DNA from 2 places in the Rheinheimera gaetbuli genome. Region 1 is predicted to be linked to the other one. Evidence: predicted binding sites of a transcription regulator. Region 1 holds the regulator's gene; the other holds the start of a gene.
The links. The regulator sigma-54, encoded in region 1, starts transcription at its own class of promoters, with help from an activator protein. The targets are predictions, from matches to a motif close to TGGCANGNTNCNTGCTT.
Positions count from the first base shown of each region.

Region 2: ACYVIC_RS12825 (flagellar hook-length control protein FliK) is a predicted target of sigma-54. The motif match lies at 1,938-1,954, and genes of this name have one in related genera.

Region 1 covers NZ_BAAGTL010000008.1:258,567-263,820, forward strand. The annotation lists gene ptsN (PTS IIA-like nitrogen regulatory protein PtsN) at 1-350, opposite strand, end outside; gene hpf (ribosome hibernation promoting factor) at 358-645, opposite strand; gene ACYVIC_RS08075 (RNA polymerase factor sigma-54) at 672-2,150, opposite strand; gene lptB (LPS export ABC transporter ATP-binding protein) at 2,197-2,919, opposite strand; gene lptA (lipopolysaccharide transport periplasmic protein LptA) at 2,916-3,407, opposite strand; gene lptC (LPS export ABC transporter periplasmic protein LptC) at 3,397-3,951, opposite strand; gene kdsC (3-deoxy-manno-octulosonate-8-phosphatase KdsC) at 3,948-4,502, opposite strand; gene ACYVIC_RS08100 (KpsF/GutQ family sugar-phosphate isomerase) at 4,503-5,254, opposite strand, start outside.
Region 2 covers NZ_BAAGTL010000016.1:25,220-30,473, forward strand. The annotation lists gene fliH (flagellar assembly protein FliH) at 1-122, shown strand, start outside; gene fliI (flagellar protein export ATPase FliI) at 109-1,455, shown strand; gene fliJ (flagellar export protein FliJ) at 1,452-1,901, shown strand; gene ACYVIC_RS12825 (flagellar hook-length control protein FliK) at 2,024-3,820, shown strand; gene fliL (flagellar basal body-associated protein FliL) at 3,914-4,438, shown strand; gene fliM (flagellar motor switch protein FliM) at 4,451-5,254, shown strand, end outside.

The DNA.
Region 1 (5,254 bases):
GTGCTAAGGTGTGCCTGGCATTGTTGTTCCGGGATGAGAATAGCACAAAAAATATCCACCGGCTGGTTATCAATAGCATCAAACGGAATACTCTCTTTGCTAACCACAAACACCAGTAGCGGTTCGGTAACCTGCTTCAGTTTGCCGTGTGGAATGGCGATACCGCCTCCTATGCCGGTTGACCCCAACTTCTCACGGGTTGTCAGTGCTTCTAATATACTGTACTCAGCAATATCAGGTAGTTGCTGGTGTGCCAGTTCGGCAATATATTCCAGAATGCGTTTTTTGCTGTTAAAAAGAACTGCACTTTTAGTGCAGTTCTCGGCAAGCATTGAGCTTAAATTCATCATGGCCAAATCAGTGTCGGGAAATTTTCTCTTTATGCTTGATCACCTGACGATCCAGTTTATCAATCAGCTGGTCGATCGCAGCATACATGTTTTCATCTTCAGAAATTGCAAATACTTCGCCACCACTCAAGTGCAGCTTAGCTTCAGCAATCTGCTTTAATTTTTCCACGTTTAGGATCACATGTACATTATTTATGTGATCGAAATGCCGTTCAAGCTTTGCAAATTTGCTGTCAACGTACTCTCTTAAGGCTGTGGTAATTTCAACATGGCGACCGGTAAGATTGATTTGCATAGACATATTCCTTCTTTTAGGCTTATTTACAGCAAGGTCTTGCGTTGATTAGACGGCGGTATGAACAGGGATTCGCGGTATTTGGCAATAGTACGCCGCGCTACGTTGATACCTTGCTCCAGCAGAATGTCAGCCATTTTGCTATCGCTGAGCGGTTTAGCCGGATTCTCCGCCGCCACTAATTTCTTGATAAAGGCTCTGATTGCAGTAGACGAGCATTCGCCACCACTCTCAGTACTAACGTGACTGGAAAAGAAGAACTTAAGTTCAAAAATACCCCTTGGTGTATGCATGTATTTTTGTGTGGTAACCCTAGAGATGGTTGATTCATGCATACCTACCATCTCTGCTACGTCGTTAAGCACCATAGGTTTCATGGCTTCTTCACCATGCTCAAAAAATGCCTGCTGCTGTTGCACAATGCAGTTTGTCACTTTTAACAGGGTTTCGTTACGGCTTTCTAAGCTTTTCAAAAACCACTTTGCCTCCTGCAAATGTGAACGAATAAACTGGCTGTCTGTACTGTTTTTCGCGGTACGTGACATTGCAGCATATTGTTGGTTTATCCGCACCTTGGGCATAGCATCCGGATTAAGCTCAACCTGCCAGCGACCTTTTACTTTCATCACGCTGACATCAGGGACAACGTACTGCTGCTCTTCCCGGATAACATCGGCACCGGGACGCGGGTTCAAAGAGTGGATGAGCCGCATTGCTTCTTTTAGCTCATCCTCTTTTAGTTTAGTCACCCGCATTAAAGAACGAAAGTCGCGGTTAGCTAAAAGTTCTGTGTGATCACGGATCAGGCTCTGTGCAGCGGCTAAAAACGGCGTATCAGGGCTAAACTGGCGCAGCTGCACTGTCAGACATTCCTGCACTGAGCGTGCACCTACCCCAACCGGGTCGAATAATTGGATGCGTTTAATGACGGCTTCTACTTCATCTGCTTCAATATCTGCCAGACCCAGCGATTCAAGAATGTCATCACAGCTGATAGTAAGCAGACCGTTATCGTCTATCGCTTCAATGATGATTTCTGCAATAGCCCTGTCGGTTTCTGAAAATGGGGTCAGCTGCATTTGCCAGCGCAGATAATCGCGCAATGTTTCGCTGGTCTCACCCTGATACACGGTATCTTCTTCGCTTCCCGAATTGCCGGCGCTAACCGGTGCTGCACTAACTAAATCATCCCAGTTGTTATCAAGCGGCAAATCTTCGCTGATATTTTGCTCTGACATCGCATCACTGGTGTCTGGCTCTGCGGCTTCGAACTGCTCATCAGTGGTATTGTCAGAAGCGGACTGTAATGATTCAGAGATATTTACCGGCTCAGCGTTGAAGCTGTCATATTCGTCTTCGGCTTCAAGCAATGGGTTTGCATCCAGCGCTTCCTGAATTTCCTGCTGCAACTCTATTGTCGACAACTGCAGCAAACGGATAGCTTGCTGTAGCTGCGGTGTCATGGTGAGTTGCTGTCCTAAGCGGAGTTGCAAAGAGGGCTTCATCTACTTCTACTAATCTCCTGAATTACCACAAGTACTTTTTTGCTAACTATAGCCTGAATTGCTCGCCGAGGTATACATCCCGTACTTTCTGATTGGCCAATACGTCTTGAGGGGCGCCTGATGCAATCAGTTCACCATGACTAACGATGTACGCAATCTCGCAAACATCAAGGGTTTCACGTACATTATGGTCGGTAATCAGTACACCGATACCACGTTGGCACAAATGCTGAATAATTTTTTTAATGTCGAGGACGGATATCGGATCGACACCGGCAAAGGGTTCATCCAACAAAATAAACGCCGGGTTGGCAGCCAGCGCTCGGGCAATTTCAACGCGTCTGCGTTCGCCACCAGACAAACTCATACCCAGGCTATGTTTAATATGGCCAATATGAAACTCTTCCAGCAAGTCGTCGGCAACTTCTTCCCGACGGGTACGGCTTAAGTCTTTACGGGTTTGTAATATAGCCAGCAGGTTTTCATACACGGTGAGTTTGCGAAAAATCGAGCTTTCCTGCGGCAGATAACCAATACCCAGCCGGGCTCTGGCATGTATTGGATCGAAAGTAATATCCTTATCGTTTAGCGTTATTTTGCCTTTGTCAGACGGTACCAGGCCTACAATCATATAAAAAGTGGTGGTTTTGCCGGCGCCATTGGGTCCCAACAGCCCAACAATTTGTCCGGCATTAACTTCAAGGCTAACATCTTTAACCACTTGCCGGCTTTTATAACTTTTTGCCAGATGTGAGGCGACTAACTTCATGGTTGCTGGTCTTCCTCTGAAGTAATAATAGTGGTTACCCGTCTGGAGCTGTCACTCGCTGCATTCAGTTCTTGCGTTTCAACATTGTATTTTATTACTGATGCTTTGACGACGCTGCCGCTTTGTGCCAGTTCTGCATTGCCATTTAGTATCAAAGTGCGATTAGCCGGCTCGTAGCGCATTTCACTGGCAGAAGCATTGACGATCTTGCCATCTTCCAGCTGTTGGCTGTAGTTAACTGGGTTGCCGCTAACGATGTATATTTCTTTGCCTTTACCGGTGCTGGCGTCAATTTCTAACCGGTCGGCACTAATGCTGATAGCGCCATGCGTAATGATGACATTATCACTGTAGGTCAGGACATTTTCTTTTAACGACGCTAAATTATCAGCATCTATCTGAATTTTTTGGGTATAGTCGGCTGACGCAGCCTGTGTAAAGGGCTGTAGTAATACTGCCAGCACTAAATATACAAATTTATTCTTCATTACGATATACCGTTTGCTGGTGTTGCAATAGTTTAAAGGCGTGTGTTGTTAAATCTGCATTAATGCCTATGCCTTTGATTTCGAACCCTTTTCCTGAAATTAGTACCGGTAGGTTGTTTTGTAGCCGGTTGTCAGGAAATAACATTTCCAAGCTGTCCGTTGCTAACCTGTCGAATAGCTGGTCTTGAGATAAGCTTTTAATTTGCACCTGCTGCTCAAGGATGATTTTATCCTGCACAAACCATATTGCATACTCACTGCTGGCTTGCCAGTCTGGCTGGTGTTGTTCGTTATACAGGGTATACACCGGCTTTTCAAACTGCATAAACCCCAGTTGCTCAAAATGTTCCAGTCGCTGCGCACTCACAACATCTGCTTGATAACCTGCGGCGTTATAAAGACGTCGGGTAATGTTCAACGCCACATAGTCTGGCAGTAGTTCCTGGTCGGTTTGCAGCGCAGATCCATCGTTGTGTGGGGTAAACCAGAGATAGCCGGCAATTCCAACCAGCAACAGCACTATCGGTAACAATAGTTTTCTCATGCGCTGCTTCCGTCGAACAAGCCGAATTGTTGTTGGCTTATTAATAATAGATCACACAGTTCTCTGACTGCACCGTAGCCACCAGGCAAACTGGTGATATAACTTGCTTGGCGCAATAGGTACGGATGAGCATCTTTTACCGCTACGGCAAGACCACAGTGCTGCATAACCGACCAATCTGCCAGATCATCTCCAATATAGGCCACTTCTTTGGCATTAAGTTGCAGTTTAAGCAATAACTCGTTAAAGGCGGCCAGTTTATTTTCCTGTCCCTGATAAATGTGAGATACCGAAAGTGCTGTCATGCGTTTTTGCACTATGGCTGAGTGTCGCCCGGTAATTACCGCTACTTCTATACCCGCCTGGCGCACAGCTTTAATACCGTAGCCATCGCGGGTATGAAATGCTTTTAATTCTTCGCCGCTGTTCGCTAAATAAATCCGGCCATCGGAAAACACACCATCAATATCGCAAATCAACAGTCGTACGGTGCTGGCTTGCTGAAATACCGCTTCTGTTACCGGCTGATATAACTCATTAAATAATGACATTTACAATACTCCGGCACGTAGCAGATCGTGCATATTCATGGCGCCGATCGGCTTTCTGTCGTCGTCCAGAATAATAAGACCGTTGATTTTTTTCTGTTGCATAATTTGCAATGCCTCGGCAGCCAGCATCTGGCTATGAGCGGTAATGCATTTTTGCGTCATGACTTCTGCTATGCGATTGCTATGAATATCAAAGCGTTGATCGAGAATTCGTCGCAAATCACCATCGGTAAAAATACCGCTTAACATTCCACTGTCGTCGACTATGGCGGTCATGCCAAGACCTTTTTTTGATATTTCCAGTAACGCATCTTTAATGCTGGCATGTTGGTTAACGATTGGCACCTGTTCATCCCGGTGCATTACGTCATCAAGGCGCAACAATAGTTTACGTCCCAGACTTCCTCCGGGATGTGACATGGCGAAGTCCTCTGCTGAAAACCCACGCGCTTCTAACAGCGCTACAGCAACGGCATCGCCCATGGCCAGCGTCGCAGTTGTGCTAGCAGTGGGTGCCAGGCCAAGTGGGCAGGCTTCCTGTTCTACTTTTACGCATAAATGAGCGTCTGCCAGCTTCGCCAATGTTGAGGTAGGGTTACCTGTCATGCTAATTAATTTGATGCCCAGGCGTTTAATCAATGGCACTATGGTGAGTACTTCGGCGGTTTCACCCGAATAAGAAATGGCAATTACCACGTCATTTACAGATAGCATGCCCAGATCACCGTGACTGGCTTCACCGGGGTGAACAA
Region 2 (5,254 bases), on a different contig from region 1:
TTCAGTTACAAGACAGTGCTGACAGTGCTGGCGATAATCCTGGCGGGCAGCTTGATACCAATATAGATACAGATTTAGATGCGGCGCCGGCAAAGCACGAGGCTGAAGATGGCCAGCAGTGAAGCACTAAGCCGTTTTTTGCAGATGCAACAGCAGTATGTGCATCCGTCCAAACCGGCGGTAGCCGGCCATTTGGTGCGTGTCGTCGGTCTAACGCTGGAGGCCACCGGCTGCAGCGCGGCAATAGGCCAGCCGTGCAGTGTTGAGACGGCCCGCGGCGATATAATGGCGGAAGTAGTAGGCTTTGCTAATGACCGTATCTTTCTTATGCCCAAAGATGATGTGTCAGGTGTGGTACCCGGCGCTAAAGTCACGCCTATGCTGAACTACAAAGGCGTACCGCTGAGTATGAACCTGTTAGGCAGAGTAATTGATGGTGTAGGTAGCCCGCTTGATGGCAAAGGGCCAATAGCGGCTCAGCAATATGCTGGCATTAAAGCTAAACCGATTAACCCGCTAAACCGCCGGCCGATAAAGCAACCACTGGATGTAGGTGTGCGGGCTATTAATAGCATACTTACAGTGGGTAAAGGCCAGCGTATGGGCTTATTTGCCGGCTCTGGCGTAGGTAAAAGCGTGTTGTTGGGTATGATGACACGCGGTACTTCAGCAGATGTGATTGTCGTTGGCCTGGTGGGCGAGCGTGGACGTGAGGTAAAAGAGTTTATTGACGAAATTCTTGGCGATGAGGGTAAACAACGTTCGGTTGTTATCGCAGCACCGGCAGATGTATCACCGCTAATGCGGCTTAAAGGCTGCGAGACTGCGGTGCAGGTGGCGGAGTATTTTCGTGATCAGGGGCTGGACGTACTGTTGCTGATTGACTCTATTACCCGCTACGCCCAGGCGCAGCGTGAAATTGCGTTAGCGGTTGGCGAGCCGCCGGCAACAAAGGGCTATCCGCCATCGGTGTTTGCCAAGTTACCTGCGTTGGTAGAGCGCGCCGGTAACGGCAGCGGTAATCAGGGCTCAATAACCGCTTTTTATACCGTATTGTCTGAGGGTGACGACTTACAGGACCCAATTGCGGATGCGTCACGGGCTATTTTAGACGGCCATATTGTTTTGTCACGCACCCTGGCGGATGCCGGGCATTTTCCCGCAGTAGATGTGGAAAAGTCCATCAGCCGGGTTATGCCTGCTGTTACCAGCCTTGAGCACCAGCAAATGGCGCGTAGTTTAAAGCAGCTATATGCCAGCTATCAGCAGAGCAAAGATCTTATCGCGATTGGTGCTTATGTCCGCGGTAGCGATCCGCAGCTGGATAAAGCCATTGCTATGATGCCGAGAATTAACGCCTTCCTGCAACAGGGCATGCATGATGTTGTAGCGTACGATGATAGCCTGCAAGGGCTGTATCAATTGATGCCGCAGGCAAAAGGAAACGGCTTATGATCAACCATCGTTTTGCCATGCTAATTAAAATTCAGCAACAGCGCGAAGAAAAACTGCAGGCACAATTTGTTGCTGCCCAACAGTTTTATCAGCAGGCTGAACAAAAATATCAGGGGCTGGCAAACTATCGCACAGAGTATATTCAGCAAAGCCAGCAACAAGGCGCGGCAGGTTTACAAAGCCGGCAGTACAGCCAGTTCGTCAACTTTATTGCCAAGCTGGACCAGGCAATTTTACAGCAAGGCAAGGCGGTACATCAGGCCAGAGCTGCGGCAGAGCAACGTAAGCAAAGCTGGCTGGCAATGCAAAAAAAACGTAAAGCACTGGAACTACTGGTGCAACGCGGTGAGCAAACCGAATTGCAGCGTCAGCTAAGAGAAGAGCAAAAAAATGCAGACGAATATGCCAGCCAGCTGTACGCGCGGGCCCGGGCTGAGCAGTGGTAGTGGCTAAACAACAAGATTGAGCTAAAGCATTAAAAATGGCCTAAAACTTGAATGCGTTATCGGCAGAAACGCAAAAAACAGCAATGGCGGCCGCAATATAGCTGGCCCAGGCGGGGTAACATATGACGCAAACGCTACCTATTTCAATGCTAATGCTAACTGCAGACAGCGCACTAAAACCAGACAGTAGCACGGCAAGTGGCTTTATAGCTGACAATCAGCTATCGCAAAGCGATGCCGACATGAAAGAGCAAGGCAGTGGTTTTAGCGCTTTGCTAAATGGCATGGTGCAACCTGCGCAAAGCGGCAAAGCCGGTTTTAACGCACGGCAGAACCCTGCCGCAGCAAGCGGTTTATCTGCTATCAGTGCAGCAATGTTAAAGGCTACAGCGCAAGAAGCGGATAGCACTGATGCTGACGACACGGCATTGGCCAACAGCTTATTGCTACAAATTGCATTGAAAAACCAAAACAGCGATGAGGCTGATACTGACAGTGACGTTAACGTCGCTGACAGCGATGTTATAGCTGTTGATGGCGAAGCAATAGCTGACGCAGCCATACAGGACGAAGGTGCCGGCGACAGCAACAGCCTGGTGGCACAACAGCAAGATGTATTAGCAACGCAGACTGCCAATAGCAAACTAGACACTTCAGCGGATAGCGAGAATACAGCTGAAACAACTGAGGCTGACGTTATAGACGGCGACGCTGTTAACAGCGAAAAAGCTAAACACGCAGGCAGCGACCCGGCTACAGTAGCAACACAACGTGGGGCTGTAACGTCTGATATTGCTGTATCTGGCACGTCATCAGGCGATAAAGAAACCACAGCGCAGGCGCAGGTGAAATTACAAAGCGGCGCAAAAGATCAGCCAACGGATGTCAAACTCACGGATAATGAAGTAATTTTGCAGCAGCAAAGCCAGATAGAGGATCAACCTAAACCTAACAGTGACCGCAACAGCATAGGTCAGAGCAATGCTGATACGGCACAAAGCCAGGCCGCAACGGCAAGTGCTAATATTACAAAGCCGGCTGATATTACAAAACCTGCTGATATTACAAAACCGGCTAATGTTGCTAAAGCAGGCCTAGCAAGTCAGGCGACACCGGCTTTAACTGCGGAACCTGTGGCCGCCGTAATAAACGGCCAGGTTAAGGTTACAGCAAACAGCAAAAAGGATGACAAGCAGCCATTAATCAGCGCTGAGCCTGAAAAAGCCAGCAGTAGCAAAACAGAAACTGCCAGCATGTTGAAAAACGCCGTAGCTGAGCAGGGCGCTCAGCAGCAACAGCAGCAAGGTCAGGCTCAGGCTGAACGGCAATTCTCAGCGATGGTCGCACACAATAACACAGCGAAAACGGCAACAGAGCCGGCGCGGGTAGAAAACAGTTTTGCTGCCAGCCTGCAGGCAGCAGACAGCCGACAACAAACTCAGACCAATAAAACGGTAGCCAAAACTGCAACGGAGCAGCTAAAGCAGGCGCTTAATCTGCAACAACATGATGCTGCAGGTCAGTTGCGTGAACGGGTTAACCTGATGGTACGGCAAAATATTCAGATCGCCGAAATCCGTCTCGATCCGGTCGGTTTAGGTCAGATGCAGATCAAAGTAGATATGCAACAAGAACAGGCCAACGTGCAGTTTATTGTGCAGCAGCCACAGGCTAAAGAGTTGCTTGAACAGCAGTTGCCACGCTTGCGAGAAATGTTGCAGCAGCAAGGCATAGTGTTGGGCGAGGGCAGTGTACAGCAGCAATCGCAACAAGAACGGCAGTTAGCTGAGCGGCAGCAGCAACAACAAAACGGACAAGGCCGGCAAGAAGGCTCAGCTGAAGGTAGCTCAGCCGATGATGGCATACAAACACAGCTAAAGGTTGCACCGACCGACCGGCTGGTTGATTATTATGCCTAGCAGTATGTTACTGCACCAATCAGTCAGAGCCAGATTTACTTTAGCATCAGGCTCTGAGCATAATAAGCACTGGCGCAATTAAGGGGGCAATGTATGGCTGCTGAAAAAGATTTGGTCATCGCCGAAGGTGGCGGTAAGAAAAAGTTAATAATTATTATAGCTGCTGTCTTATTGGTTGTAGTACTGGGGGTTGTTGGCTTTTTAATGTTTGCCGGTGACAGCAGTACACCTGCCGCTGCAGGGGCGGACCAGAATAACACTGGTTCAGGCCAGACAACAGGTGCTGCAGAAGTTAAAGGAACAGCACTCTATGTGCCATTACCAAAGCCGTTTGTTTTTAACGTACCCGGGGCATCCCGTGACCGGATGGTGCAGATTAAAGTGCAGTTGCTGGTAAGGGGCGATAACAATCAGACGCTGGCTATGCGACATATTCCGCTTATTGAAGGCGCTTTACTGGAGACATTTAGCTCGTCTAATGCCGATGAGTTAGTGACGGTAGCCGGACGGGATGCGCTTAAGAATAAAGCCTTGAGCGACTTGCAACAGGCAATGATAGAAGTAGTAGGTTCCGTGGTGGTGGACGAAGTGCTGTTCACCGGTTTTGTTATGCAATAAGAGTGAGCAGCCGTGACCGATTTACTGTCACAAGATGAAATTGATGCGCTGTTACATGGTGTTGATGACGTCGAAGAAGAAGAAATAGACGAGTCCGGCGAAGGTAGGGGCCGTTCCGCTATGGAATACGATTTCTCCTCGCAGGATCGTATTGTGCGCGGCCGTATGCCCACTCTGGAAATGGTAAACGAGCGTTTTGCCAGGCATATGCGCATTAGTTTGTTTAATATGATGCGCCGCACTGCTGAAGTGTCTATTAACGGCGTGCAGATGATAAAGTTTGGCGAGTATGTACATACGTTGTTTGTACCTACCAGCTTAAACATGGTGCGCTTCAGGCCGCTAAAAGGTACCGGCTTGATCACCATGGAAGCGCGATTAGTCTTTATTTTGGTTGATAACTTCTTCGGTGGTGATGGTCGCTACCATGCAAAAATTGAAGGCCGCGAATTTACGCCCACTGAGCGGCGTATTATTCAGATGCTGTTAAAACTGATTTTTGAAGATTATAAAGAAGCCTGGGCGCCAGTAATGGACGTGTCGTTTGAATATCTCGATTCAGAAGTTAACCCGGCAATGGCAAATATTGTCAGCCCGACTGAAGTTGTGGTCATTAGCTCGTTCCATATTGAACTGGATGGTGGTGGTGGCGATTTTCATGTTGCATTGCCTTACTCGATGTTAGAGCCAATTCGTGAACTACTCGATGCTGGTGTTCAAAGCGATAAAGAAGACACTGATCTGCGCTGGAGCAAAGCGTTACGCGACGAAATTATGGATGTAAAGGTCGATTTAACCACCAAAATGATGGATGTC